One region of the Brevibacillus sp. FSL K6-6036 genome, then DNA from elsewhere that is predicted to be linked to it. Evidence: riboswitches for the same ligand, from Rfam matches in the RefSeq annotation. Region 1 holds a riboswitch; the other holds the start of a gene.
What was found. Region 1 has a riboswitch for S-adenosylmethionine ahead of NST37_RS16415 (aminotransferase class I/II-fold pyridoxal phosphate-dependent enzyme). Riboswitches for the same ligand answer to the same signal wherever they lie in the genome.
Positions count from the first base shown of each region.

Region 2: another riboswitch for S-adenosylmethionine. It lies ahead of NST37_RS22030 (ABC transporter permease); the one in region 1 lies ahead of NST37_RS16415 (aminotransferase class I/II-fold pyridoxal phosphate-dependent enzyme).

Region 1 covers NZ_CP150173.1:3,266,624-3,282,252, forward strand. Annotated here, with positions in the region: gene NST37_RS16400 (PhoH family protein) at 219-1,553, opposite strand; gene NST37_RS16405 (YhcN/YlaJ family sporulation lipoprotein) at 1,751-2,362, shown strand; gene NST37_RS16410 (aminotransferase class I/II-fold pyridoxal phosphate-dependent enzyme) at 2,394-3,578, opposite strand; gene NST37_RS16415 (aminotransferase class I/II-fold pyridoxal phosphate-dependent enzyme) at 3,575-4,738, opposite strand; SAM riboswitch class I at 4,833-4,950, opposite strand; gene NST37_RS16420 (pyridoxamine 5'-phosphate oxidase family protein) at 5,043-5,501, opposite strand; gene NST37_RS16425 (DUF5665 domain-containing protein) at 5,652-5,987, shown strand; gene NST37_RS16430 (fucose-binding lectin II) at 6,063-7,415, opposite strand; gene NST37_RS16435 (hypothetical protein) at 7,558-7,833, opposite strand; gene NST37_RS16440 (YlaH-like family protein) at 7,846-8,172, opposite strand; gene NST37_RS16445 (hypothetical protein) at 8,428-8,661, shown strand; gene NST37_RS16450 (glutathione peroxidase) at 8,737-9,213, shown strand; gene typA (translational GTPase TypA) at 9,398-11,233, opposite strand; gene NST37_RS16460 (YhcN/YlaJ family sporulation lipoprotein) at 11,371-11,994, shown strand; gene speD (adenosylmethionine decarboxylase) at 12,061-12,465, opposite strand; gene NST37_RS16470 (hypothetical protein) at 12,714-13,310, opposite strand; gene NST37_RS16475 (DUF4446 family protein) at 13,623-14,159, opposite strand; gene NST37_RS16480 (hypothetical protein) at 14,460-15,059, opposite strand; gene NST37_RS16485 (DUF1054 domain-containing protein) at 15,282-15,629, shown strand, end outside.
Region 2 covers NZ_CP150173.1:4,467,359-4,482,987, forward strand. Annotated here, with positions in the region: gene NST37_RS21980 (hypothetical protein) at 1-317, opposite strand, end outside; gene NST37_RS21985 (erythromycin esterase family protein) at 722-1,999, shown strand; gene NST37_RS21990 (VOC family protein) at 2,099-2,518, opposite strand; gene NST37_RS21995 (metalloregulator ArsR/SmtB family transcription factor) at 3,012-3,338, shown strand; gene NST37_RS22000 (SRPBCC domain-containing protein) at 3,335-3,757, shown strand; gene NST37_RS22005 (hypothetical protein) at 3,895-4,059, opposite strand; gene NST37_RS22010 (peptide ABC transporter substrate-binding protein) at 4,140-5,771, opposite strand; gene NST37_RS22015 (ABC transporter ATP-binding protein) at 5,800-6,756, opposite strand; gene NST37_RS22020 (ABC transporter ATP-binding protein) at 6,749-7,771, opposite strand; gene NST37_RS22025 (ABC transporter permease) at 7,785-8,732, opposite strand; gene NST37_RS22030 (ABC transporter permease) at 8,737-9,669, opposite strand; SAM riboswitch class I at 9,786-9,890, opposite strand; gene NST37_RS22035 (S8 family peptidase) at 10,482-13,055, opposite strand; gene NST37_RS22040 (ATP-binding protein) at 13,068-14,075, opposite strand; gene NST37_RS22045 (multicopper oxidase family protein) at 14,403-15,629, opposite strand, start outside.

The DNA.
Region 1 (15,629 bases):
TATGGGGTAGTACCGATTATTCTCTTTAGCTCCTCAACCTCCGTAACAGAGTTTGTCTTACCTAAAGAGTACGGTGTCCGCCAGTTCGATTGATATCGAGAGCGTGATCATGACCATCCACGGTTCTTCGCCTCCTGGAAGGCTTTCGCCGATTTTGATTCATGGATCATCGGGTTCGACAATCCTAGTATGTCCGGATTCGCTTGCACTATGCACACTTACAGCAAGTCTGCCGCAAGCTGTGCCAGAACGCTGCGCTCCCCTTTTTCCAAGCGGATATGACCAGCCAGTTTCTGATCCTTAAACATCTCCACCACGTACGTAAGTCCATTGTTGCTCTCGTCCAGGTATGGATGGTCGATCTGCTCGGGATCTCCCATCAATACGATCTTCGACCCTTCCCCCACCCTAGTCAAAATGGTTTTCACTTCATGCTTTGTCAGGTTTTGCGCTTCATCAATGATAATGTACTGCTCCGGAATGGAACGCCCGCGGATATACGTCAGCGCTTCTACCTGAATGCTGCCCATCCCTGCCAATATTTTGTCAAGGTCACCGGAGCGTTTTGTATTGAACAAATACTCCAAATTATCGTAAATCGGCTGCATCCAGGGACGAAGCTTCTCTTCCTTCTCACCGGGCAAATAGCCAATGTCTTTCCCCAACGGGACGATTGGCCTTGCTACAAGCAGCTTCTTGTATGTTTGCAAATCTTCAATTTGCAAAAGCCCCGCAGCCAATGCCAGCAAGGTCTTCCCGGTACCCGCTTTTCCTGTCATCGTCACCAGCGGAATATCCTCTCGCAAGAGCAATTCGAAAGCCATCCGCTGCTGGACATTGCGGGCCCTGATTCCCCAGATCGGATCGTCGTCAGCGACCAGCATCTCCAGATTCTTTCCATCGATGTCAACCTTCCCGATAGCCGATATGGACGGATTCAACTCATCCTTCAGCACCAGGAACTGATGGGGATAAAAACGCTGCTGCGGAAAACAGGTGGAAAGTGACAACTTTCGGCTGCCGTAATAATTTTTGATGATTTCCGGGGCAACCTGCATTTTGTGATAACCACTGTAAATGTGGGAATACTCGCCGACGACGCGGTCCGAAAGAAAGTCCTCGGCAATCAGTCCAAGCGCATCAGCTTTCACTCGCATCAGGGCATCCTTCGAGACGAGTATGACAGGGCGTGGTTGAGGCAAGAGGTTTTCTTCTTCCTGCAAGTTAAGCGCTACCGCCAGAATGCGGTTGTCATTGGTCATTTCCGTAAATTGCTTTTGAAGCTTGGCAAGCGAGGAATGGTTCAATTCGACGCGCAATAGCGCACCCGTTTCCAAAAGGATGCCTTGATGCAGATGCCCCAATTCGCGAAAGCTGTCAAACAGCCGCGACACATAACGAGCGTTGCGGCCAATCTCGTCCATATAGCGCTTTTTAGAATCAATTTCTTCCAACACCACGGCGGGTATGACGATTTCGTTATCCGCAAAGGAAAACATCGCTCGTGGATCTTGCAGGAGTACGTTGGTGTCCAGCACGTAGATTTTCTTCAAAATCTCGCCTCCTATTACCCATCTGTTATACCCTATGCAATTGCGGGTGGGATGCTCAGTAGCCGCGACGTGATGTACTACAGTCTATGTCGGCAAGAGTGAAGATAGACGAGTCCCGCATGAAAAGGTGGACAGGAGAACAAAATACAGATAATCATGCATGACTTGTGTGGGAGCAACTTAAGAAGCGAAGGAGAATGACCGTGAAGCGGACAGCCGTACTTGTACTCAGTGTCAGCCTGCTGCTCTCCGCCTGCATGTCTGGCAACAAGCCTCCCGGGAATCAAGCAGCACCGCAGCCCGGGAAACGGGCAGATGAAACGCAGCGCGTACAGCAAACAGCACCGTCCCCTGGCTATAACCAATCGTCACAAGCTACTGCAGACCGGCTGGTCCAACTGGCCACCCGTGTACCAAACGTAAAGGATGCCACCGCTGTTGTATTGGGCAAATGGGCTGTTGTCGGCATCGACATCAACGCCCACCTGGATCGCCCTGAAGTAGGGGTCATCAAATATACAGTGGCAGAAGCCTTGAAGGAAGATCCCCAAGGCGCCACTGCGCTCGTAACGGCCGATCCCGACATCGTTCAACGCTTGCGGGAAATGTCCACTGATATGCAAAAAGGCCGGCCCGTGGCGGGTATTGCGGAAGAATTGGCTGATATTGTCGGACGCATCATTCCCCAAGCCCCTCGCGATGTTCAAATGAAAGAGGAAGCGCCATCCAGAGAAAACGAACAACGCCTGAACAACAGCGGCAACGCAAAACCGGAAGGAAATCGCAAAATACCGGTCAACCGGCAGTAAAAAGCTCCTCAATAAAAAGGCATTCTCCCGGTTATGCCCCGGAGAATGCCTTGCTTTTGCTTTCAGATAAAGCGGCCTCTACACCTTCAAGCGCCTGTTCCAGGTCGCGGACGAGGTCGTCAGCGTCTTCCAGTCCGGCGGATAAGCGAATCAATCCGTCCGTTATACCGCGACGCTCTCTTTCTGCCGCTGGCATAGCGGCATGTGACATCATCGCCGGATACGACAGAATGGTTTCTACGGCTCCGAGACTGACCGCTACGATCGGAAGCGTAACCCGATCAAACAAAGCCTTCGCCCGCTCTCTGCTGCCCACATCAAAGGACAGCACGGCTCCGTGGCCGCTCGCCTGCCTCGATTGGAGCTGGTGGCCGGGATGACCCTCTAGTCCCGTATAATGTACCTTTGCAACGGAAGGATGATTTGCGAGCCATCGAGCGATCTTTTCCGCTGTTTGGGTGCTTACATCCAGTCTGGCTTTCAGCGATTTCAGCCCGCGCATCACCAGCCAGGAATCCTGCGCTCCGAGTACCGCTCCCATGCCGTTTTGGATAAAGTAAAGCTGTTCACCCAGCTCAGCATCCTTGGTAACAGCCAGCCCTGCAACGACATCGCTGTGGCCGCCGATGAACTTCGTCGCTGAGTGGATGACGATATCTGCTCCGAGTTCAAGCGGACGCTGGTAGTACGGGGTCAGAAACGTATTGTCGACAATGACTATGATATTCTTGGCCTTTGCGATATGGCAGACAGCTGCGATGTCTGTCACCTTCAACGTCGGATTAGAAGGTGTCTCCAGGTAGATCCCGCGAGTGCGAGGAGTGACGGCTCTCTCCACTGCCTCTACGCAGGTCGTATCCACGAACGTAACGTCAATATTCATGCGGGACAACACTTTGGTCAAAAAGCGATACGTTCCGCCGTAGACATCTTCTGCCACGACAACATGATCGCCCGCGGAAAACAGCATAAACACGCTGGAAATCGCGGCCATGCCGGAAGCAAATGCAAATCCCCGCGCACCGCCCTCCAGGACGGCAATCGCCTCTTCCAATGCATGCCGGGTCGGGTTGCCGGACCGCGCATAGTCGTATGCGCCCGGACGGTCCAAATCCGCTTGGTGAAACGTAGATGCCTGGTAAATCGGCGTGGATGCCGCACCGGTCACCGGATCGAAACAAGATGTCCCGTGAAGCAGTTTCGTGGCAAATTTCATCGTCTACACCCTTCCGCTACCAGACTTGCATCGAGAGCCTGTATCAAATCATGAATCAAATCATCCGGATGTTCAACTCCTACCGACAATCGCAGCAAACGATCACAGACCCCGACGTATTCTCGAATTTTTTGCGGAATGTCGGCATGAGTCTGTGTCGCCGGATACGTGCACAAAGACTCGACGCCTCCCAGACTCTCCGCAAAAGAGATGATGCGCAAGTTTTCCAAAAACGGCCCCACCTGAGCAGAGAAGCGAACGCGGAAGGACACCATGCCGCTGTAACCGGTCGCCTGTTTGCTCTGAATCTCGTAGCCGGGATGATCGTCCAATCCCGGATAGAATACATCGGTGACCGCCGGATGCTCCCGCAGTTTGCGCGCAACCTGGAGAGCATTGCTCTGATGTCGCTCCATACGCAAAGCGAGCGTCTTCATGCCTCTGACCAGCAGCCAGCAATCCTGTGGGCCGAGGGTTGCACCGATGGAGTTGTGCAAAAACCGGACCTTTTCAGACAACTCAGCGCCTTTTGTCACAATCAGGCCAGCCAGCACGTCATTGTGGCCTCCAAGATATTTCGTCCCGCTATGGAGCACCAGATCTGCCCCCAGCTCCAGTGGACGCTGATAGTACGGCGTCATAAAGGTATTGTCCACGATGGTCAGCAAACCGCTTCGTTTGGCGATCCCGGCTACGCAAGCGATATCCGTTATTTGCATCAGCGGATTTGTCGGCGTCTCGATGAGAACGGCTTTTGTCTCCGGACGGATCGCGCCCGCAAATGCCTGAAGATCGCGCAGATCAACATAGCTGAACTGGAGCCCGTAGCGGGAAAGGACCTGCTCAAAAAGACGGTATGTCCCACCGTATAAATCAAGCGAAACGATCAAATGGTCGCCTTGAGAAAAAAGTCCCATGACTGTGTGAATCGCTGCCATCCCGGAAGCACAGGCAAAACCGGCATCACCGCACTCGGCCTCTGCGATCGCCTCCTCCAGCACCTTGCGTGTCGGATTGGCCGTACGGGTGTAATCGTATCCGGTACTTTGACCAAGAGACGGGTGGCGGTAAGCGGTCGCATAGTAAACCGGGAAGCTTACCGCGCCCGTGATCGTATCACGACCTACCCCCGCCTGTACCAGTTTCGTTTCCAGATGCATAGCAATCTCTCCCTCTGCTTTGATGTTGAGGGCATGAAAAAGCCCTCTTTTCTTTTGAAAAGAAGGCTTTGTTTACGTCGCCGCAAGCAAACCCTTCTCATCTTTCAGAGCATGATTTGCTCTGCAGGAATTAGCACCAGTATCGTCCTGTTAACAGGAAAATTGGTTGCCGGGCATCATCGGGCCAGTCCCTCCGCCTCTCTGGATAAGAAGTTTGCTATTCAATTTGTTGATCCTAATACTAACGGAAATATCGAGTGATTGTCAACAGATATTTCCTCTTCGTTTTCACCCGTTTTCTCTGTTACTCCGCTTTGCGCAGTGCTGTCATCACCTGATTGTCCAGCTTCGCCGCCGCATTTTTATCATATGTTTTTTCATACTGCGGTTCTACGGAGATACGGGAACCGTAGAACATGACATCACGCACCGCCTCAATGGTAACCTCCACCATCGCCAGCTTCAGGGGAACCTCCTCCATCCGCTCACTCTTCAATACAGCCCTTCCGTTAATGGCATAAGAAGAGCCAGCACCAATCAAATGCAGAACCACTTGTGGCTGCTTGGCGATATTGGTCAAGATGCGTGAACGGTTGTCTACCGCAAACCGGATGACTTGCGGCGATGCCGCAAACGTCCAGGAAAGCGAGCTGAGCGATGGCGCCCCAGACTCATGGTCAATGGTGCCCAATGTGATAAACCGCTCCTGCTGCAACAACCCGAACAGTTCCTCCGAAAGCGTTTGGGATACGGTCTCAGCCATTCCGAAGCCTCCTTGTGTAAGTTTTGTACGTCTATTGTACCCGCCAAGGAAGAGATAGGCAAACCTTTCCGGCATGCGCTTGATTCTTCCCCTTTTTTTCCCTACACTGTTACTTAACTGGTAACCATAGGAGACAGGAGGAGAAACCAGATGTCACAAAGCCCCACAGACCGCCTGTTGTCAAAGATTGACCAGCTCCTCGAAGAAATTCAGGAGGCACGCAAATTAAATGACCGGATGGACAAAATCGCCATGTTTTTAGAGGATATCCGTCTGGCAGATGTCATTCAAAATTATACAGCCCCGCGCAAGCTGCTTTGGATCAATTTCCTGGCAGGTCTGGCACGGGGCCTGGGACTGACGATCGGAACAGCCATCGTACTGGCCATTCTCGGTTCCGTCCTGAGCAAATTCCTCTCGATTCCCATCATCGGGGACTACATCAGCCAACTGATGGATTATGTCTCCACCTACCGTCAGCCCTAGTCAAATGGAATGATTGGCAAGCTGCCCGGAGCAGAAAGAAGATTGCCATTCGTGGCCGCTCAAGAATGCAACGGATTAATCGTTGTCGCGATCGTCGTTATCGTCATCGTCATGGCCATGCTTTTTCCAGTAGCCATACGCATTTCCGTTCGGATGCTTTTTGTCTTTGTCCTTCTTTTTCTTATCTTTATCTTTATCGTCATCAACTTCGTTTACTGGCGTACCGTGAGGAATGTCAGCTTGTGCTACGACCTTCCCGTCAACGACTACTTCCAGATGGACGGACTTGGCGCTGTAAGAACGATTTTTGTAAGAGAGCTCCACTTCGAACTCCCCGTCATCGTCTATCTTGACCTCGTGTTTTTTGCCGTCCGGAGCGATTACATACAGCTTCGCTTTTTGGTTTTTGGAGAATCCTGCGATTTCCCCTTCTACTTCAATTTCCTTATCTTTGGCGTCAAGCTTGGCGGTTCCGGTAATTTTGTATTGGGCAGGCTTCGGCGTTTCCGGCTTGGTCGGTTTATCCGGCTTGTTGACAACAAGCAGATCGACGGATTCCGAATCAAGCTTCTTGCCGTCCTTGTACACCTCAATCAATACTTTCCCTTTGTCAGCCTCTACATCCTTCATGGTGACTGAATAGGAGCCGACACCGTCCCACAGCTTTTTCACGCCGGCGCCTCTCTTGTCTCCGTCATAGGTCACGACTACTTTGCCTGCCGTAAGGTTTACAATGCCGTTTACTTTCAATTCACCCTTTTTGCTATCCAAAACAGCCTGCGTATGAATCAAAACATCGGAATCTACAACAGTTCCCGAGTTGATCCGCACTTCGCGGGTATCGACCAGTTTGTCGTTGACGTAAGCTTTCACTGTCGCGTATTGCGGAGTCGCGCTCACAGTGGCCGCAAAGCTCACCGAAAAGCTGTCGTTGGCCGTTGGCACGACTTCGATGCTGTCGCCATTTGGCTTGACAACCACGACTTTGGTTACTTCATCCGTTACTTCACCTTTCAGGTAGGTGGTGCTTTCTTTTGTCTCTGGAGTTAGGCTGACAAAGCCCTGCTCGGTTTCGTCAAAACGTACTTCGAGGTAAATATCGGAATAGTACTCCTTGTAAATCCGGTTCCACTCCGCCTCATTTTGCTCAATGTACGTTTGCATTTTTACGTCGAGATTCAGTTTGTCCACTACAATGTACAAGTGATCTGCCTGCGTTTTCAGCAACAGATTGAGCGTGGCCGGATCGTTTGTTGCCAGCTCTTTCAGATTGTAGCGAGTCACTTGCTTGCCTTCTTCGTTCATGACAACCTTGATCGCACTGCTGCTTCCGGTTGTACTGGCATTGGCCAGCAGCGGCGTTACGCCCCCAATTATCGTAGCGGCAGCCACAACTGCCAGCACGGGCCTGGTCATGTATTTTTTCATTGATGTACTTCCCCTTTCCATGTTTTCCCTCAATGCCCTGGGCACAGTTACAGACGAGGGCAACTTTGGAAAAGTTGCAGAAATAAAAAATAGGGCCCCGCCAAAGCATGCAAGGCGGAGCCATCTTGTTTCAGAACAGTGATTATGATTCATTGTATCGCGGTTCAAGCTCGATTGCCCTCAGCAGGGATTCTGCCTCCTCACGATCGTATCTCCGTTCGACCTTCTCTTGATTGCATAGAACGGAAACCACGTAGCTGTCTTCATTTGCCTCGTAGGTCAGGTTGCTCGCCTGATGATCCTCTTTGAGAATGGCCTCAAAAAAGGCGGCAGTATCAGCGGCGGAGCGATCGTCCGGACGAGCATCCGCAACGATCCTGATCTGCAGCCAATTGGCCAATGCATCCTCACGCTTCACGTGCGCTCCCCCTCACTTTCTGCTGCTTCCTTCCGGCTTGATTCTGACCTTGACGATCACCAGGATGGCAATCGCTACGAGCAGGGCGCTTTTCACAGGCAGCTGCACATCCAGAATGCCAAAGATCAGAGCGCCGATAAAGAGCAGTACGTAAAGCAAAATTGTTTTTAAAATGGGCATTCGCACACGAGTGGCAAATCCCATGTAATAGACAAGTATCAATTGTACAAAAATGATCCACACCCGGTTATGATCAGCCCACATCCGAAAGCTGTCATAAGCCGAAAGTCCCTCCGTTGAAGAAGGAGCATAGGTAGAAACAACCTCAAACCATTCCATCTTTAACCCTCCTGCCCTGCGGCCATACTGCTTCGGGTAAGCGCTCGCAAACCAGCGAATTCTCCCCCGCATTTTCTCTCGTATGTAATGATGTTTCCCAGAGGCTCTTGCACTGGTTTACCCCATCCTTATCACTTTATCAGTTGCCTTGAAACCTGTCAAAATGCTGTGACTGCAGGTTGACAGATTGGCATGCATTCTCGTCCTGTTTTTTTCATACGTTCAATAGAAAAGAAGCGGTCGGGAGGGGTTCGCATGAAGCACGCTCAGGTACAGGCAAGCCTGCAGTTTCTGCAGGAGCGCTTCGGTTATTCTGTCATGCATGATTCTCGGCGAAAGAGCGGGAATGGGGAGATCCGCACAATTATCGCCCAAAACCCGGAGGGAGTTGTACGCATCCTGCAAAGCACCGCACGAAAAGGGTCGGAATCTGTGCAGCAAATCATCTTGTCCGAGGTCGAAATGACGATTATCAAACAGTTGCTTTAGCCGGCAGGCTGGAATGACTCCCCTTTGACGTGGTATAGTGGACGGGATCACAACTCTTTGAAAGAGGTGGAATCCTTGCGTATTTACGACATCCCCGTCACAACCATCGCTGGTGAAGAAACGACACTGGCCCGCTACAAGGGCAACCTGCTTCTGATCGTCAACACTGCCAGTGCTTGCGGGCTGACTCCGCAGTACAAAGGACTGCAGGAATTATATGAGCGCTATCGTGACCGCGGTTTGGTCGTACTTGGTTTTCCGTGCAATCAATTCGGCGCTCAGGAGCCTGGTACGGCTGAAGAAATTTCGGCATTTTGCGATCGAAATTACGGAGTGACTTTTCCCCTGTTTGCCAAAATTGATGTAAACGGACCGAATGCTCATCCCCTGTATCAGTATCTGAAGCAGCACGCCCCCAACGAGGAAAACCAGGACATTGAATGGAATTTTGCCAAATTTCTGGTCGACCGTGAAGGAAACGTCGTCAAGCGGATTGATCCGCGGGTGAAGCCGGAAGAATTGACCGGGCTGATCGAACAGTATTTGCAGTAGGGGCAAACCAGTTCATACACATTGGTCTCGGGTGAATGCCTGCGATGTTTTTTGCCTCTTGGCCGAAGCAATTTCTTGCTGAGAAAATGAAAAAGCCGCCCTTTTACCAGGCGGCTTTTTGCATGGTTACTTTCGTATCCGGACAGTATGTCATGCCAGACAAAATTGCGTTTGCCTCTGCAAATCAAGACTGAGACGCATAGCGTTTTTGCTTCTCGTAGCGTTCGCGCTCCGATTTGGTCAGATACTTTTTACGCAAACGAACGGATTGCGGGGTAACCTCGCACAGTTCGTCGTCATTCAGATATTCCAGCGCCTCTTCGAGCGTCAAGAGACGAGGCGTTTTCATTTTCACGGTATCATCCTTCGTTGCCGAACGGACGTTGGTCGCGTGCTTCTCTTTGCAGACGTTTACGGTCAGATCGTTGTCGCGGTTGTGCTCGCCGACAATCATTCCTTCGTATACCTCGGTACCCGGCTGGATAAACATGATGCCGCGGTCTTCGACGGACATCAGACCGTACGTGGTGGCCGTTCCCGTTTCATTGGAGATCAACACGCCTGCATGGCGTCCGCCAACGCTGCCCGGAACGAGCGGACGGTAGCTGTCAAAGGAGTGGTTCATGATGCCGTATCCGCGTGTGATCGTCAAGAACTCTGTACGGTAGCCGATCAGACCACGGGACGGAATGATGAATTCCAGGCGAACCTGGCCAAAGCCGTTGTTGATCATGTTGACCATTTCAGCTTTGCGTTGGCCAAGCGTTTCCATGACGGAACCGGTGTATTCTTCCGGCACGTCGATAATCAGGCGTTCGGCTGGCTCCATCTTTTGGCCATCGATTTCCCGCACGATTACTTCTGGCTTGGATACGCCCAGCTCAAAGCCTTCACGACGCATGTTTTCAACCAGAATGGACAAGTGTAGCTCACCGCGTCCCGATACGATAAACGCATCCGGAGAATCCGTTTCGTCTACGCGAAGGGATACGTCAGTCTCCAGCTCGGCCATCAGGCGGTCGCGCAGCTTGCGGGAAGTTACGTGTTTGCCTTCGCGTCCGGCAAACGGGCTGTTGTTGACGAGGAATGTCATTTGCAGGGTCGGCTCGTCAATTTTCAGCAGCGGCAATGGATCCGGATGATCTGTATGGCAGACAGTTTCCCCTACGTTGATATCCTCGAGACCGGCGATGGCAACGATATCACCGGCTTTTGCCGTTTTTTGCTCAACACGCTGCAGGCCAGAGAATCCAAACAGCTTTTGCACACGCATCCGTTTAACCGAGCCGTCCCGTTTTACCAGGGCAACGGTGTCATTTACGTTCAGCACACCGCGGTAAATACGGCCAATCCCGATGCGGCCGAGGAAGTCATTGTAGTCCAGCATCGTAACCTGCATCTGCAATGGCTCTTCGGAGTTCGCTTCCGGAGCTGGAATGTGCTCGATGATCGTCTCGTACAGCGGACGAAGGTTTCCTTCCAGTTTGTCCGGCTCCATACCCGCAATCCCTTGCAATCCGGATGCGTATACAATCGGAAACTCCAGTTGATCTTCGGTTGCGTCGAGATCAATAAAGAGGTCGTAAACTTCGTTGATGACTTCTTGCGGACGTGCATTATCACGGTCCACTTTATTGACCACGACGATAGGCGTCACTTTTGCTTCCAGCGCTTTTTTCAATACAAAGCGAGTTTGCGGCATGCATCCTTCAAAAGCATCGACGATCAACAGAACGCCGTCCACCATGCTCATAATCCGTTCTACCTCGCCGCCAAAGTCGGCGTGCCCAGGAGTATCCAGAATGTTGATGGTGTACTCGTTGTACTTAATGGATGTGGTCTTTGCCAGAATGGTAATTCCGCGCTCCCGCTCCAGGTCATTGGAGTCCATCATCCGCTCTTCAACCTGCTGGTTGCTGCGGAATGTACCGGATTGAATCAACAGTTTGTCCACCAATGTCGTTTTACCGTGGTCGACGTGTGCAATAATTGCGATGTTGCGTATGTCAAGACGCTTCATGTAAACCTCCTCTAGTATGCGTACCTTCCATATTAACAGGTAGAGAAAAATGGCACAATGGGGTGTTTTGACATCCAGCCCCTTCCTGAGTATCGAGTGCAATGCGGGCTCATACTAACCGAAGGAGGTGGCTCCCCATGAATAAATGGGCGTATTCTCTTGTTGGCGTAATGGTGCTGGCAACTGTATCCGGGTGTGCAAATGCAGGCACGGATCAAAATAAAGGTACCCAAACAAACAATTTGGCATACCAGCGTCCAGCTAACCTGCAAAACAATGCGCAGCCTAACAACGGCACCGCAAACAATTTCGGAGCAAACAACTACGGTGCCTACAATTATCAAAACGGCTTTACTGCCCAAGGATTTAACCGCGATGTCGCAGATCGTTTGGCGCAAGCAGCAGACAATGTTCCCGGGGTTGAAGGAGCAACGGCAGCCGTGTACGGGAACGATTGCATTATCGGCGTCAGGACCCGTTTTGGCGCTCAAGATATGCAGCAAAGGCAAGCCATCGAACGCCAGGTTCACTCTGCTGCGCGGGCTGCCGCACCAAATCTCAACATCCGCGTCACTTCAGATGACAACATGTACAGCAGGGTGCAAAACATCAGCAACACCGTGACGAACGGCCTGGCGAACACCACCAATGCCGTTACCTCCGGGCCGAATACGGTAACCGGAAATCTGGCAAACGCCGCAAACGATTTTACCGTATTGCTGCGGGATGTCGGCCGTACGATAACCGCTCCGTTCCGTTAAACCCGGGCAATTTTTGACACAAAAGAGGTGCGGACATATTCCGCACCTCTTGGCTTTTTCCAATCGTTACTTGCTTGCCACCTGGGCCGGTTTCATTTCCGGTTCAACCACTTGCAATTCGCCTGTACCGCGAACCAGTTTCTTTGCGTACACTTTTTCTGGCCGCAATACAGAAACCAGGTAATCAATGGCAACTTGCGGGTCTACGGTCTCACCGCAGGTGTAGCAATCCAGAGCCGCAAATCCACGCTCTGGGTAGGTATGAATAGACAGATGGCTTTCCGAGAGAAGAACCAGAACGGTAGCCCCTTGAGGAGAAAACTGCTTGGCTTGCACACTGAGTACAGTGGCACCACAGCTTTCAGCAGCTTCAATCATTTCCTTCTTCAAAAATTCTGCGTCGTTCAACAAGTCAAACTGAACTCCCCATGTGTCAACGGCAACGTGTCTTCCGAAAGTCGAGTATTCCATCTTTCGGTTCCCCCTTCCTAGCAAGTGTAATGTTAAACATCGCTAGGACCTGCGTCATTCACTAACGGGGGCGGTTTCCCTCTTGTTATCCACCCTTTAAAGTGAATCCTGGTTCCTAATCCTGTTTCCAACGAAAACAAACATACCATGCTTCGGCCTAGTTGACAATACTTTTTATGAAAGAAAATCATGGGAAACAAAAAATGGGCGCCGCAGCACCCATTTCATGCAGAAAATCTTCAGTTTTCTCAGGCTTCCAGTTCAAACAAACGACGTGACAATGCGCACAAACGAAGGTCGATCATGCCAAGTTTTTCCGGGGCAGCATGCTTCGCCCAGTTACGCAAGTCCAGCCATCTATCCGTCTCTTGCCGGATCGAGTCAATCTCACACTCGCTTCCCGTCTGCCGGAACAGCTCTTCCAGTTCCTTTGCGGCATGAGGGGCGGTATTTTCAAAAATGGACACTTCCTCGTCGCCGGAAACCTCCTGGATGCTTACGACAGAACCTTCGTCGTAATGATAGACGACTGTAAATCCGTCATAAATCCGATGGACGATCCCGTGGCCTCGAAACGTTTTCATTGCTTTCCGCATGGCATTAGCCAGATGCATATCTCTAATGAGGTAGGAACTTTCACAGGAATACCGGTTGCCCAAGCGGTGGAATGTCAACTGAATCGCACCGCTCTTGTCCGTCAACAAAACGTCCCGATCGCCGTTTTCACAAATTTTCACTTCGACAGAAATGTGCTCATTGGTGAAGAGAGAGACGAATCGGTTCAACTCTTCTTCGTTCATCGTAAAATAGGCCTTGGCGTAGTTTGTTGCTAAACGCTGTGCCATAAATATCTCCTCAATTCTTTTGGTTTACCTGGATCGTTTGGACGAAAACGGTTGCCAAATGAGGAGATACGCTAGGTGTCAACGAAGGAACGTTGTAGAACCTGGCCTTGCCCCGCGAATCGAAAATCGATTTGGGTATTGAAGGCGGATCACCTACTTTTCGTATTTAAAGCCAACCTTGACTCCTTTATTATACTACAGAGGCAGTAAAAAGTCTTGAGCGAAAAGCGGATGAATTTTCGCAAAAAAGCCGAATATCCGTTGAATTTTATCCTGACACAAGAAGAACTCACCTATTCTGCCGGATACTCGCTAATTTTCCTGTTTTATTTCCGTTCCAGAAGGGCTTCCAGCTATTTGATTCATTGCTTTTCTGATCGCTGTCTGCTCTTCTTCTGACAAATGGTAAGGCGAGCTGCCCTGTTCGACCGGCTTTGCGTAGACCCGGGACTCCATGCGGCTGAAAATACTGGTAACAACCACACCATTCTGGGAATCGTCGATGATTGCCAAGGAAAAGCTGAGGTCATTGCCGATGTCATCAAACGCATTGTAGCGGACAACCCCGACATTTCCGCACTGTCCGGCAATGCGCTGTGACAGGCGATTGAGCAAAAACTGCTGATCCGTTTGCCGTTTTTTCACATCATCCATCTCGTCAAAGAGACGATGCATGCCTTCCTCCAAATTAGCCCCATTTGTACCGCTCAGCAAGCGATTTAACGATTTGCGAAGACGGTTGATACGAACCGACTGCATGATCAGGAGCAAAAACAACAAGAGGATGAGCCCGAGGGTGGCCAGGAGCAAGAACGGCGTGTTTTCAGCAAGCGATAGGAGATCTACCATGTAACATTTTCTTCCTTTCTAGTGGCGCAAGGGGCCCAAAAATCCTACTCTATTGTACATCTGTTGCCTGGGCCAATTCAAATGAAAAGACGAACATTACGATCAAAAAGATGCCCAGGAGCAAAAACCAAAAAAAGCGACACTCTCGATATGAGATGCCGCTTTTTTCATTCCCTATTCACATGTGCGACCTTCATCGTTTTTGTTCTTTCCTCCACTCATGCACGCATCTTTCGCATGCTTTCGTGTAATCGCAAAGCTGTTAACGTTTCACTGGCCTGCATCTTAGGTTGGCTTTCCCTATGCTTCCAGCAGCAGCATTTCCTTGCGGAGCTGCTTCAAGCGTTCGGTCGATCTGCGAATCTGAGCCGTATCCTTGGCATGCAAAGCATCGTACAGGGTAGCCAACTCATAATCGAGTTCCAAACGCAAAACCGGTATTCGTTCCTCTGCATCACGACGTTTGAGGGCGGCAATCACCTGATCCATGGTTACACTGCAAGCTTTTTCGTAGATCACTTTTTTCTCAGCTCCTTTTATCTCCACGATTCTGACGGCTTCTCCATACCGAATGTGCTTTATGAGCAACCCGCTTTCATGGAGCATTTTTACAACGACATGTCCTTTTGCCTTCTGGATAAAGCGGTAGAGTATCAAGGCCACCCGGGTGTCACGGACTGAACAATCAGGTTGCTGCCATCTGTAGACACCGTTGACGCGTTGAAGTCTCCATTCTGCTCTGCCGTCCTGGGTGCACACGAGTAAATGAAAGTGCTCCTTGGTTTCCTTCCAAGTGACAGTTGCTCCTGCATTGACCAGAAACTGCAGCATCGCATACAAGGTTTTTCGGTCAAACCAGACAGACAAATTGCAATACTCCAATTCCTTCCCGTCTTGCATCAGATCCCTCCCATTCACAGAATACTCAGTAAATAGAACTGCTTACGGGAGTGAGTGGTATATCATATTATTCTGTTGCAGCTTTTGCTATTCGTTTCCCTGCATGTTTTTTCCTAAAATCTTATGTTATTATATGGGGGGTTCTGAGCTCTTTTGACAAAGACACTTGCCTGTTTCCCAGCGGGCTGCTTGCTACAGATCGTGCTATGAGAGGTGGTCGTGATGACGAATTCTTTTACCGGTTTTCATCAGAATGATTTTGATGTGTTTGCCATTGAGGGATTGGACAACAGAATGGAAGGGATCAAGGAGCTGATCCGGCCCAAGCTGGAGACCCTCGGACAACATTTCGCTCCGTCTCTCTCGCTGGCAACTGGCGAAGAGATGTTTTACCATGTCGCCAAGCACGCGCGCAGAACAGTAAACCCGCCAAAAGATACATGGGTTGCCTGGGCTGGCGACAAACGCGGATACAAGAAACACCCTCACTTTCAGGTAGGCTTGTGGGGCACTCATCTGTTTGTCTGGTATGCAGTGATTTACGAATCTCCCTTCAAGGAGGAGATCAGC
Region 2 (15,629 bases), 1.2 Mb from region 1:
GGAATGTAGGGCAGGGTCAATGTTTCGTACGAAAGGTCGTATAGATTCACGGCGTACAGGTCTTTTCTGGGCTCCTCAATTCCTGGATCAATCAGATACAGCGTTTGCCCATCGATCTGTGCATCGATCAGGAATTTGCCGATTTTCTTCTCCTTTACTACTTTGTAGTCTTTATCCAAAGTAACAACATTGGATTTCCCCGCTTGTTTGATGACTGCCAGATGCGGTGTTTTATTTTGCAAAGGCATTTCATCCGTATTCTGGCAGCCTGCTATGAACAGGATGGATACGAGCAGAAACAGCATGTATTTTTTCAATTGGGAACTCCCTCCGATCATACAGAAACGGACAGAGGCAAAATGGCTTCGGTCCATTATAGAACGCAACTACCTGAGCGAAGATTCTGGCGTGAAACGAACTGTATAAATCATCCAAAAAATTACTTAGCCGGACTGATCATCTAACGGATAATGCAACTTTTCATTTGACTATTCCGCAAATTCCACAAAAACCCTTTTCCGCGGGGACGAAAAATGAAACTGGAACTGGGATAAAATTAATTCAATGTAGTTAAACGTATCCGAAAAGAGTATAATTATGTAAATGGCAAGAAAAACCATTAGATGAGCCTTGTACGTTTCTATCAATCCAAAAGGAAGATGACATATGCGGTTGTCATCTTTTATCAAAGCAAGGATCAACTCAAGAAAGAGAGAACGATATGAAAAAAAACCTCTTGATCGTCATGAGCTTGCTCATCATGATGAGTGTACTGACAGGTTTCCAAGCGGTATCCACCAACCCGTTGCAACAGTCGGTGAAATCCAGCCTCGTCCCTGTTTCCAAAATGGCGCTTCCTTCGAAAACCATTATCGGGTTTGGGGAAGCTACACATGGCAACAAGCAATTTACGATGCTAAAGTTGGATATTTTCAAGCATCTCGTAGAAAAGCAAGGATATCGCGTATTCGCCATCGAAGGCGATTTTGGCGGAGGGCAAAAGGTCAACGAATACATACTGGGAGGCAGCGGAACTGCCCAAGATGCGGCAAAGGCAATCGGATTTACCATCTACAATACGCAAGAAATGGCAGCCCTTCTCTCCTGGATGCGCTCCTATAACGAGCATCGGGATGCAAAAGACAAAATTCATTTTTACGGGTTTGACATGCAGCGCTATGACCACAACAAAAACGGGCTGTTCTCCTACTTGAAAAAGGTGGACCCGCCACTTGCCTCCAAGTATGAGACGGCACTTGCGAATCTGAATGACAAGACAGTGTATGATCAAAAGAAAGCCACCGTACAAGACGGGCTCTCCCATATGAAAAGCCTGATGGAGCGTATGAAAGAAAATAAATCCGTTTATATCGCCAAAAGCTCCGAGCGAGAATATGAGCTGGCACTGGCCTTTGCCGAGGCGATCAAGCAAAACGCTACTCTTCGCGGAACCAATGCCAACTATAGCAATACCCGCGATTTCTATATGGCGGAAAAAGTGAAGTGGGTCTTGTCCTACGAAAAGAAATATTACGGTCGCGAAAAACTGTTCATCACCGGACATAATGGACACATTGAAAAAACCTCCACTACCGCAGGAACAGCCACTTGCATGGGGGCCCATCTCGCCAAAGCCTTTGGGGACCAGTATTACGCCATCGGCAGTGTATTTTACGAAAGCTCCTTTATTGCCAATGACGCCTTTACCAATGAGCGAAAGGAGTTTCATGTAAAAAATAGCGGCAACGATCGGCTGGCTGTACTGTTTGCACAGACAAACATGCAGGATGGATTCCTGGATTTTGCAAAGGCCAAAAATAATGAAAGTTTCACCGCCTACCTGAATAAAACGCAGCCCATCAGTGCCATCGGAGCAGTCTTTAGCGGATTGTATGAAAAAATGGAAAAGATGTATACGTTGCAGATGGTTCCGGCGAAAGCTTTTGATGCGCTGATTTTCGTGCGGACTGCTACTCCTTCGGTAATGTTAAAAGAGTAACGGAGCGGGAATTGTCGGGTTCCTTGCTGATCATACCGTAGTTTAAAGAAAGAGAATGCCCTTTTTGCTGATGCAAAAAAGGCATTCTCTTTCCTAATTCTATCTGCTTTCCGTATAAATTTGAAAGGTCACGCCAAATTTGTCAGTTACATCGCCAAACCCTGGGCTAAAAGAGTTTTCTTCAAATGGTATATTCACTTGACCGCCTTGCTGCAGGGCTTCAAAAAATCGTTTTGATTTTTCCACGTCATTCGTTGAAAGGCAAATGGTTACCTGTTTGCCCTTGGGAATAGACGAACCGGTTGGAGCATCGGAAAACATGAGTTCCGTTTCACCCACACGCAGCTTTGCGTGTGCCACAAGATTCTTTACCTCATCCGTAAAAGTATCAGGCATTTCCGGCATATCACCGTAAGTAATGATGGTGAGGACTTCGGCACCTATCGCTTGTTCATAAAACTGAATCGCTTCCCTTGCGTTCCCTTCCAAATTTACATAAGGGGTAAGTTTTACTGTCATCCTAGATCAGCTCCTTTTTTCCCATCATACCTTTTATCAAATGCGTTGATTTCTTTTCAATTGCTATCTTCAATAACCCAAACATTGTATTGGTTCTTCTGCTCATTTATCAGCCTCTCATTCAAACAAGCTGTGGTGCAAAAAATACTGTTTGACAGGACACCAAATGGTGTCGTATTATCAAAACAGACACCATTTGGTGTCCGAATGACGATTTATTCATTTTGTAAAGTTTGAATCTGAATAAGTTTGACTTGAACCAATTAAAAGAAGAAAACCAATGAGCAAGCTTATTGGTACGGAAACAACTGCGAAAGTAGAAACCCAGTCAGAGGAAAAAAGATTGAAAAAAGTGCATGCTGACGAAATATCGCCTCGTGGACACTGCGTCCGAAGAGTTGCATACTGTAAGGAGGTGGTGAAATCAACGGCTGTCCCTTAGTACACCATAGATTTCTCCTACATAAAATCATATTTTTTGGAGCGGGTAGCTGTGAACGAGAACAACCAGCGGGATGTGTTTGACGCGATTGCAGATCCAACCAGGCGCCGATTGATTCGTCTGTTGGCAGAGGCAGAGGAGATGCCGCTTCATGAGTTAACCACGCATTTTGAAATGGGCCGTACAGCGGTATCCAAGCATTTGACAGTCCTGAAAGAGGCCGGACTGGTACTTGATCGAAAAGTCGGCAGAGAAACGCGATATAGGCTGAACGCCTCTCCACTCAGAGAAATTCAAGATTGGGTGGCTTTCTACAGCAAGTTCTGGAGTACGAATATGTTGCGCTTGAGCCAACTATTAGAGGAGGAAGAAGAATGAGTTTAACCTTATCCCTGGATTTTCAGTACAAGACATCGATGGAGAAGCTTTGGACCGCCTTGACCGATTCAAGCAAGCTTGCCAAGTGGGTGGTCAACATCCACACCGGTCAGGCAATGGAAAATGATTTTAAACCCGTCGTAGGACACCGTTTTCAGTTTCGTACGGAACCGAACGAATATTGGGATGGAATTGTTGAAGGCGAAGTGCTTATCGTGGAGCCACCACACCGATTGTCCTATACTTGGGGCAGCGGAGAGGAGAAGCATACGATCACCTGGACGCTGCAGGATGTAGGGGACGGAAAGGTTAACCTTCATCTCGAACAAACCGGATTCTCAAATGCCCAAGCACTGGGTGGAGCTAAGTATGGCTGGACCAAATGGTGCGGCGAGCTTGAAAAGGTGTTGGAACAATAAGCGCATTCAATATTTATGCATCAATGGCGACAGCCGTATCGAGGCGATAAACAGCAAAAACCGGAGCACGTAATCGCTCCGGTTTTTTGCTGTGCCATGCCATGGCCCCTCAGACGTTTCGACCACGCTGGTTTCGTTTATTCGATCTCGTTTCGCTGGACGGAAGCGACCGGCTCCACGTTTTCCGTGTACATCCGCTTCACCAGCTCGCTCTCGCCCTCTACTCGATCCCCCTGCTTTGCCAAAAAGTCCTGCGACTCCCGCTGCTGATCATTCGGCTTTTTGTTGTTCGGTCTGGACATGTCTGTCCCCCTCCTGTTCTGCGGTAAACACCCTTCTTACTATGAGTGCCTCTGAGGGATTTTATTCCGGGTCCGTGAGGTTACTCAGCCAATCTTTTTGCCCCGCGCAGATCCGGTGTCCCAGTTACGCTGAAGCGGATACCTTCGATCTTTTTGCTGTTGAGGTAGTTTTCGTTGTTGAAATAGATCGGGATGACCGGCATATCCTGCATCAACACGGTTTCGGCGTCGTGCAGAAGCTTCATGCGCGCTTCCTCGTTTTGTTCGACCTTCGCTTTTTCGATCAGCTCGTCAAACTTCGGATTGGCCCAGTTGGTAAAGTTGCGGGAGCTTTTCCCCGTGTACAGCTCCAGCATCGCGAGCGGATCGAGGTAATCGCCGTTCCACCCCATGCGGGCGATCTGGAAGTTTTTCTGCTTGAACGTATCGATGTAGGTTTTCCACTCCTGATTTTCCAGCTTCACCTGCACGCCCAGGTTTTTCTTGAACATTTCCTGCAGCGCTTCGGCGATCTTCTTGTGGTTTTCCGCCGTGCTGTATTTCAGCGTAATCGGCGGAAGCTCTGTCCAGCCTTCTTCCTTCAAGCCTTCCGCCAAAAGCTGCTTCGCCTTGGCCGGATCGAACTGATAGTATGGCGCCACTTCTTCCCGGAAGTCCTTGCCCGCAGGAGTTTTCACCCCGAATGGCGTGTAGCCGTACGCCGGGAGCTGGCCTCCCATGGTCACGTTTGCCGTCAGGATGTCCCGGTCGATTGCGTAGGAAAAGGCCTGACGGATTTTCGCGTTGGTGAACGGCTCTTTCTCTACGTTAAACGTGTACGTATAAATGCTGTAGTCCGGGAACGATTTGTACTCTTCTTTTCCCTTTTCCTGCTCAATCACGTCGATTGGCAAAGAGTCGATCAGGTCAAGCTCTCCCGTTTTGAACATCTGGTAGTAGGTAGTCGCTTCGTTCACCATCTTGAAGTGGACGGTCTCCATTGTTACCTTGTCTTTTTCCCAGTAGCTCTGGCTTTTGGCGATGGTCAGCTGACTGTTGTGGTCCCAGCTCTCCACGGTGTACGGGCCGTTGGTCACGATGCCTTTCGCTTCCGCTGCCCAGTTTTTGTCCGCTTCCACAACTTTCTTGTTCACCGGCAGATAGGCGCGGCTCATCATGATTTTCGGGAAATAGGTGATGGGGTCTTTCAGTCTGACGACGAGTGTCCGGTCATCCTTTGCCTTGATCTGCACGTCATCCACGCTGCCTTTGCCCGAGTTGTACGCCTCCGCGCCTTGTATGTAGTAGAGCGCAGATGGTTCATAGGCGGCAGTCTGCGGGTTCAGCACACGCTTCCAGGAGTATTCGTAGTCATGCGCCGTTACCGGATCGCCGTTCGACCATTTCATCTCGGGGCGCAGGGTAAACGTGTAGGTTTTGCCATCCGGGGAGACTTCCACCTTTTCGGCTGCGCCTTCCACGATGTCCCCGTTTTGGCCGTAGCGGTACAGTCCTTCGTACAGATGGTCGATCACCCAGTACGAGGTGGTATCGGAAGCGAATGCCGGGTCCAATGTGTACGGTTCACCCCGCAGATTGGCGGTCATGACTTGTTTGACGGCTGCCCCCGTCTGTTGATCGGAAGACGCAGCCGGCTTATCGCTGCCGCATGCGGAGAGCGCAGGCACGGCGAGCGCCAGCAGTGCGGCAAAAGCGAGCAATCCTTTTTTCATCGATGATTTCCTCCTTGTTCTCCTCTGTCTACTGTACAAAATGGCAAGCGATCCAGTGTCCGCGCCTCACCTCCTTCCACTCCGGCGCTGCTTCGGCGCAGACGCCTTGGGCCGCCGGGCATCTGGTGCGAAACGGGCACCCGCTTGGCGGATGAATCGGGCTCGGCATCTCTCCGGTCAGGACAATCTGCTCCCGCTCTTCGCGCTGGGCAGGATGGGAGACCGGCATGGCGGAGATCAAAGCCTGCGTGTACGGATGCAGCGGTGCTGCAAACAACTCCTCGCCCGGTGCCAGCTCCATCATCTGCCCCAGGTACATCACGCCGATCCGGTCGCTGATGTGCTTTACCATCGCCAGGTCATGTGCGATAAACAAATAGGTGATGTCCCGCTCTGCCTGCAGATCTGCCAGCAGATTGACGATTTGCGCCTGAATGGATACATCCAGTGCGGAGATGGACTCGTCCGCCACGATAAAGCTCGGCTCCACAGCAAGCGCCCGGGCGATCCCGATGCGCTGCCGTTGTCCGCCGCTGAATTCATGCGGAAAGCGTTTTGCGTGGCCGGGGTGCAGTCCGACCAGCTCCAGCAGGCGGTAGATGCGTTCTTCCCGCTCTTTTCCTTTTGCCAATCCGTAGGCGTCGATTCCTTCGGCGATGATGTCGCCCACCCTGAGCCGCGGATTAAGCGAGGCTTGCGGGTCCTGGAAGATTAGCTGCATGTGGCGGTTTGCTTCCCGCCTTTCGTGTCTGTCCATCCTGGCGAGGTCTTTTCCTTGAAACAGGATGCGCCCCGCAGTAGCCGGGTACAGGCCCACGATCGTCCTGCCCAGCGTCGACTTGCCGCAGCCGCTTTCCCCGACGATACCGAGCGTCTCCCCCCGCCTGATGGCAAAAGAAACGCGGTCAACAGCCCTGACCCGTTGGCCGCCGCCAATCTCAAACGATTTGGCGAGATTCTCCACCTCCACGATGTTGTCAAGCATATGTCTCCCTCCCTGCTGCAATCCACGCTTCCGCCTTCGGGGCACGCGGGTCGTTCAGCCAGCAGCTCGCCTCATGAGAATCGGAAAACGATTCGGCTGGCGGCATATGCGCCAGGCAAATTTCCATAGCAAAGCGGCAGCGGGCGGCAAACGGACAGCCGGCTGGCGGACGAAACAAATCCGGCGGAGTCCCTTCGATGGGGACCAGCCGCTCTTTTTTTCCTGCCGCAAGACGCGGCACAGACTGCAGCAGCCCCTGTGTGTATGGATGGCGCGGGTTGTCAAAAATCTCTTCCACCCGGCCGCTCTCCACCACTGCGCCCGCGTACATCACCGCCACATGGTCGGCCACCTCTGCGACTACGCCCAGATCGTGGGTGATCAAAATGATCGATGTGTTCAACTGCTGCTGCAGCTCCTTCATCAGCCGAAGGATCTGCGCCTGAATGGTCACGTCGAGCGCCGTCGTCGGCTCGTCGGCGATGATCAGCTCTGGATGGCAGGCCAGCGCCATGGCGATGCCGACACGCTGCCGCATGCCTCCGCTCAGCTCGTGCGGATATTGTTCATACCGCCTCGCCGCCTCCGGAATGCCCACCCTCTCCAGCAGCTTCAGCGTCTCTTCCTTTGCTTCCGCCTTCGTCTGCTTTCGATGCTTGATCAGCCCTTCGGCAATCTGTGTCCCGATTTTCATCGTCGGGTTCAGCGAGGTCATCGGGTCCTGAAAGATCATGCCGATCTGCGAGCCGCGAACCTGCTGCCACTCCTGTTTCGTCAGCCGGGTCAGCTCACGCCCGCGAAACCGGATGCTGCCGCTCTTTACCTGGCCGGATCGGGGCGGAATCATCCCCATCAATGCCCGGGCGGTCACGCTTTTTCCGCAGCCGCTCTCTCCGACAATGGCCAGCGTCTCTCCCTCCCTCACGGAAAAGGACACCCCTCTCACTGCCTGCACCTCTCCGCCGTACGTGCGAAAGGAGACGCGCAGCTGGTCTACTTCCAACAATGGCTTCATGATGAACTCCCCCTCATTTCCTGATGCGCGGGTCCAGCGCGTCCTGCAGACCGTCCCCGAGCGCGTTGCACGCGAACATGGCAAGCGAAATCATGAATCCCGGAAAAAACAGCCGCCACCACTGCCCGCTCAGCACAACCGCCAGCGCGTCGTTGGCCATCGTTCCCCAACTGGCCGTCGGCGCTTGCACGCCCAGACCGAGAAAGCTGAGAAACGACTCGGCGAAGATCGCATGCGGAATCGTAAAGGTCAGGTTGACGATGATCACGCCAATCGTATTGGGCAGCAGATGCCTGATGATGATTTTGGCATGGGAGGTGCCCAGCTTTTCTGCCGCCAGCACAAACTCCTGCCGCTTGATCTGCATGAGCTGTCCTCTGACCAGGCGGGCCATGCCCACCCAGCCGGTCAGCGAAAGCGCAATAATGATCGTGGCGAGTCCCGGCTCCAGAACGACCATCAGCAGGATCACCACCAGCAGATACGGGATGCTGTAGAGAATTTCAGCCAGCCGCATCAGGATGTTGTCCACTCGGTCACCCAGCCTGCTCCTTCCTGCCATGTATCCGGAAATGCCGCCGATGCACACACCGATTACCAGGTCGATGGCCGCCGCCACCACACCGATAAACAAAGAGATGCGGCCGCCCATCCAGGTACGCGCCCACATGTCCCGGCCCAGGTCATCCGTTCCAAACCAGTGCTCGCCCGAGGGCGGCAGATTCCCCTGCGTCAACGACTGCTCATGCGGGCTGTGAGGAACGAGCATCGGTCCGAAGATCGAGAGCGCCACCACCGCCGCGAGCAGGAAGAACCCGAGCATCGCCAGCTTGTTGCGGCATACCCGCTGCCATACCTCCTGCCAATACCCGAGGCTGGGACGTTCCCGCTCTTCCCCGGCAAGCCGGCTTGGGTCGACAGGTCGAAACAGCGAATCCAGTTGTGTTGCCTGATTGGCCATAACGCTATCTCCCTCCGCTCGTCAATCTGATGCGCGGGTCAATCACCCGGTACAGCAGGTCGATGATGTACAAAGTAAAAATGAGCACAAAGCTGTAAAACACAGTCATTCCCAAAATGACCGGATAATCGCGGTTAAAAATACTTTCCACGAAGTATTTGCCAAGCCCCGGAATGGCGAAAATCTTTTCCACCACAAAGGTTCCGGTCATCAGGTTGGCAAACAGCGGACCGACAAAGGTAAGCACCGGCAGTATGGCATTGCGCATCCCGTGTCTGACGACGATGGAAAAGGTGCCAAGCCCTTTCGCCTCCGCCGTGCTTATGTATTCCTGCTGCCAGACTTCCAGCATGCTGGCTCGTACGAATCGGGCGATAATGGCAAGCGGCCCGATGGCGAGCGCAAGCGTCGGAAGAACCGAATGCTCCCAGCTCCCCCAAGCCGCGACGGGCAAAAGCTCCCATTTGACCGCCATGTATTTGATCAACAGCGGTGCCAGAATAAAACTGGGGACGGAAATCCCGACGATGGCCGCGAACATGGACAGAAAATCCAACGCCCGGTTTTGGTAGAGCGCCGCGACGATTCCGACTGTGATCCCACCTGCCAGCGCGACAAGAAACGCCTGGAGCCCCAGAACAGCCGAGGCGGGAAAGCCCTCCGCAATCAGCGTGTTCACGTCCCTTGTCTTGGACTGGATGGACGGCCCCAGGTCAAATTGCACCAAGCCTTTCAGATAGAGCAGGTACTGCATAGGGATCGGCTCATCCAGGTTGTACTGGGCCCGCATGTTTTTCACGACTTCTTCCGGAAGCATTTTGGCGTCAGACGCGAACGGGTCGCCCGGAATCAGGTGCATGATCACAAACGTCACCGTGACAATGATCCACAGCGTAACCAGCACGAGAAAGCCTCGCTTGACCGCATAATGAAGCACGTTGTTTCCTCCTTTGTGCAATTGCAATACTAAGTAAATAAATATGAATACTGTGGATTATACATACAGAAAGCCCCTCTCCAGAAAGAAGAGGGGCGATTTGTACGGTTCCCACCTTCTTATCTCTCAGAATAACTCCGCAGGATTTAGCACCGTAAGGTCCATCAGACCAAGGTTGCCGGGTTTCATCGGGCCAGTCCCTCCACCACTCTCGATAAGAATGTTTTATGAAGTTAAATTTCATTCACTAAATTCTTTTTTATCTTATCATTTTACTTGGATATGTCAATGTGGTTTTAGTGCATTTGATTTTTGTTTATTTGTTGGGGGGATTAAATGGTTTTAGAATTCTCTCATATAAAAGCAACAGCGGCAGACTAAGACGGAAAAACAAAGTCCTAGATTGCCGATGCTGTGGCTACCACTATTTAACTATCGATACTCGCTAGTTGAATGAAACTATTATTCCACTAAACCTGTTTTCGTTACTGTAATAGGTTATCAGTTTAAGTTTTATAAAACAAAAGCATACTCCCGTCAACGAAAAGACTAGAGCATGCGAATAGTTATTGTTATAAAACTATTTCTAATAGCATATTTCGCCACTAGTTACCATAACGGCAAAGTTATTATTTAACTCACACCCTCTATAGTGGCATCACTGATATATATGGAGGAGACAGGGGAATTATTCGTTATTCCACACGGAGATATTATGTCGTAACGTGGTATAGCGGGAATAATTGCAAAAATTTTTAATGAAACCATGTGGCTTCATCATTAAATCATGCCCGCAGAGGTTCCGCGGTAATTTACTCTTGCAGCCTGTCTTCCACTTCAATTTCCTGTTCCAGATTATCAATTTCGACTTGAACAAGATTACGTATCATTTCGTAAATTTGTATATCCTGATTTATAGCTTCAAAACTAACTACTAAAGAGTATCTTGCGGCTTCATTCGAATCCCAGCCCTTATGTCCGCGAACAGCGATGCAGAAACTATCAGTTAACTGGTTTGACTTAACTATAGTCCAATCCTTTTGCAAAGTACTATAAGAGCGAGAAAAATCTTTTGCTTGACCATAATTGCTCTGTTCACCAATTACCCAATTAAAATTTCCATCATCATCTACAGACGCACCTGTATTAAGAATTCTTTCTGCAAATGAATCAATTCTTTCACCAATCTTACTACATCTCCAGTCAAGCCAAGTAGATAAGTATCTACTAAGTGTTCGTCTTGTGTTTCTTGGCTTTGCTACGTAAGATAAAGTTACGTCTATACGAACATCATAATCTTCACCAATAGCATATAACTCTTCTGGGATAGGTATCTTAAAAATATGAGCCTGTCCTTCTGAAATATACATTGTATTTTCTGTTACCAAAGTAATACGATATTCATCGTTTTGAGTAGCTCTAATTACATTAGGTAGTCCGTAACCAACGTGTCTAACAATTTCCTGTGCGTTTACAAATTTATCATTAATACTAATCGGCCATCTAGCAGACTGTGCTATCAAAGCTCTATACAACAACGCCGGAGAGTTAGGAAAAAGTTTTTGGATTTCAGCAGCAATATATGCAACTTTTGGAGTTGAAAATGATGTTCCTATTGCATCTTTAGAGAACGCAGACCCTTCTGGTGATACTCTAACCAATTCGGGACAAACATCTGATGGTGTAGTAAGTCGTATATCATGACCCTCTTTATTTTTCACCCAAGTCCCACCATATTCAACTACATCTGGCTTTACTGAATTCCAAATCCCTGCACCAGATCGTGAAAAAGCCGAAGGCTCATTTTCCCCACCAATGCTTATAGAGTCTTCCGTTTCATAATTTAGATACGCGATGGAACCAACAGTAAGAGCTTGCATGCTTTGTGCTGGATTTGCGATTCGTGATCTCTCATCGAATAGATACTTCGGATATGATTTCCCCTCGTTGTATAATTCTTTTATAGTAGTATCATAAACATTTCCTGCAGCTTGAATAAATAGAACATCATGCTCATAGCTTTGCATATCAATTTCAGTAGCCCATGGTGACATATGTTCAATCTCACATGAGCTAATTTCAGCAACAGAATGATTAAAAATCTTTGTTTTTCTGGTAGAGTCCACTGCAAACTCTTTAACAACAGCTTTTATTATAAGGGGAGGAAAGACACTACTTTGAATAGAATGTCCATTAGTTTCATCTAAAACACGTGCATTCCGAATAAAGCACGGCAATTTGTATGTACCCGACCGAGGAATTTCAAAAGGATACAAAATTGCTCCAGCAACTCTTGTTCCGTGGCCCCCATTTCCTACTTCATCGGCAACTGAAGTTGTTCCTTTGACATAACATTTTGAGTCATCACTAAGAATTGCGGGCATTATATATTTGTGGCCTTCTTGAATCCCACTATCAATAACTGCAACAATTGGTGCATCATCATCAGGAGGAAGAATTGTTAACTCCGGATTTATATCTCCAACAACATCCAGGAGGGATTTTCCAATACATAACTCTCCAACATATTCAATTTCAAATATGGGTGAGAAGTTATATATTAGGTCCCTTAAACACTTTCCGTTTATCTTAACTCTAACTGAAAAACTATCGCAAAATTCTAGATAGGTTGGTTCCCCATCTATAAATGATCCAGTAAACTCTCCGTCGTAGGACTTAATAAAGCTTTCAAATTGCAGTTCTCTTTCCGTCTTTAATTGATCCCAACGATCATAAGCTTCGTAATATTTTTGTTGCCATTTTATATACTCCCTACTATTTTTATATTCTTCATCACTGATATGATCGGGCTTTTCTGGCTGCCGATCTATCTCAAAAATATTACTAGAGCAACTGATACTTACATCAACTTCATATTTTTCATCGTCTTTTAACGTTGTCCAAATACTCAATAAATTCTTCCCGAGTATTTTTTTCAAACGAGTATCTTCTTCATGAAATTCATATATGCGAGCCGGAGTATTACATTTTTTTGACACCTCATTTATAAAATCTTCTGTTTTTCTTATTAACGTGGCAAATTCTGTATCACCGTTGGAAACTATTACATACCCATTCTCCAGTTCAGATATAACTTCAAATCCAAGGTTTTTTAAAAAACTTACATCACTACTCGGATCAATCTCTAATAAAATTGGGATACCACTTTTGATTTCCGGCAAATGCTCTCTTAGGCGTTTTTCTTGTCTATCTCTCCAGAATTTAGAAATTTGGGCGACCTTCCTTTTAATATATCCCCCATGGCTAACTCGATTTTTTCTATTTTCAATTGTCCTTTGATCCGGTGTCACCATGCCTCGAAATTTGGGTTTACCAGCCAAAACTAAAGGTAAGGGAAGATGTGAAAAATTATTTCTTTCAGACATAGTTCCACCTCACTAATATTTCATGGTAATATCCTTTATTACTCCCATGATATGTTCCTTTTTTACGATATTTGATCCCTCAAGGACACAACTTTTAGCTGCATTTTGTGCTATAGACACAATGTTTGCGGCGGAATGTCCTTCAAGTTTCTGAGAAAGAGCATCCCAATCTATATCTTTACTTACATTCATAGCAGAAAATGTGGTTATCAATAATTTTCTTATTTCATTAACTGATGGTTTAGGTATCTCAATAACATCATCAAACCTTCTAAATAACGCCTCATCAAGTGAAACCTTTAAATTAGTTGTAGCCACCACTAAACCCGGTGATTTATATTCATCAAGTAACATTAACAACATATTTACAATCCGTGGGACTTCGCCTACGTCCTGACCGGATGTTCTGGATTTAGCAATAAAATCACATTCATCGAGTAACAGTACCACAGGTTCATTTTTACAGTAATCAAAAACAGCTCGTAGATTTGATGCTGACTCTCCAAAGTATGAGGATAACAATGAATCAAACCGAACTTTCAATAATGGCAACCCCAAGTTCCATGCCAAGCGTTCTGCTGCTAATGTTTTACCACAACCTGGGTCACCATATAATAAGATCTTTTTTTTGGGAGTAAGGTTGAATTTTGCCAACCGTTCTTTAGCCGCATATTCTTTTTCAATGCACAAAAGTCTATTTTCAATTTCATCATTTAGAATCATATGGTGTTTTAATTGGTTACGAGGAACATAAGAAACTAATGGCATCTCATTTCGTTTACTAGTGGGCAAAGCACCCATGCCATTGGCACTATTTCTTTCATTTCTATCTCTATATAGTGAAAAGCCATTATTCACCTTCGGCTTATCATTATTTTTTATTTTTTCTAGGGAGTCGGCTAAAACTCCATGATTTTTTTTACGTTCACTCGCGATAATGAGTTCAGCAATTTTTTTTAAAGCAACGATATCTTCTGAGTAAATAGCTTTAAATAGCCTCTTATATAAATCAGCGTTCATATTGAACTTGTCCTTTCCCGTTGAGGTACTTTACGTGTATACTGTTCTTCACTTTACTAACAGACTTATCTTATCGCCATTATAATCGAAGTTATACTACTAGTCACTGTAATGTCATTTCTAACGATCTAAATGCTGCTTGTATAATATTCTATAGTTATCTTTATATTATTCCCCATTATTTTCTTTCGGCACTTCGACAACTCCAACCGCGAAACATTATTCTGACAAGAGATATACTTATATCAGCTAACAACACTTATTTATATACAGGCAATAGCAGTCAAAACACGAAAATAAAGTGTTAGACTGGCCTTAATCCATAACCTATTCCGGCAAATTCCCAGACCTCGTCCCAACTTCATAAGAAGCACGCACATGATCATACATAAGATGCAAAATCATGCCGGTCGCCGCATGATCCAGGTTATGGCAGTGGTCCATCCACATGCCCGGATTGTCCGCGACAAATGCGACCTCATACGATTCGCCGGGCAGCACGTTTAACGTATCGGTAAGCCATGGAGTCTTCACCTTCTCGCCGTTCTTCTTCAAAACCGTCATATGATGCCCGTGCAAATGCATCGGATGCTCGGTCAAGCTTTTATTCACAAAGGTCGTTTTGACGCTATCGCCTTCTTTGACGACAAAAGTCGGCACCCGGGGATACACCTCTCCATTGATCGTCCACAAAAAATGAAACGTGCCGTTGTAAAATCCCATCTCGTTTCCGAGAATCATCTGGAATTCCCGATCGAATTTTTTCGCTGCCGTGACGTCATTTGTGACGGGCTTACCGTAATCGGACGGGTCGAACTCGGCAGATTCCGCCTTGAAGATCGGTTCCTCCGGAGGGGTTTCGGTATAAAAAATGATGCCAGGATTGCTCGTGTTCTTGTAATCGCCGAGTTTAAAGAGAACGGGACGGTCCGGCATCGTGAAGGTCACGTCGTATCTGCCGCCCGAACCAAGCCGCAACGCTGTTTGATCGGACAATGGCTGCGGGTCTTGAATCCGCATCCCGTCAATGCTCGTGATTCGGAAATCGGTCCCCTGCAGAAGATATTTTTGTGAAAGCTTATGCGTATTGATGATTCTCAGCTTTACTTTCTTCCCCGGCTTTACCTGCTTCGTTTGCCAACCGTCTTCTTTTCCAAAGGCATGTTTATACCCTTGGCTGGTCGTCCAGCGATGGTTGATGACGGTAAACTGTTCGTCAAAGGTTTCCGCGTCCTGCTTCGACTCGACAATCAGCGTGCCGAAAAGCCCTTTCACCACTTGCTCCGACGCTTGCTGATGAGAATGGAACCAGTACGTCCCTTCCTGCTCGGCCCGAAACTTGTAAGTAAACGATTGCCCCGGTTTCACGACATTTTGCGTCATCCCCGGCACGCCGTCCATTGCATTCGGCACGTTATAGCCATGCCAATGAATCGTCACTCCGCTATCGATATCTTTATTGATCAGCTTCACTTCGACCATATCGCCATGCTTCACCCTGAGCTCGGGAGCGATTTCGCCGTTATACGTCCAGGCATCGATCACGGCTCCAGA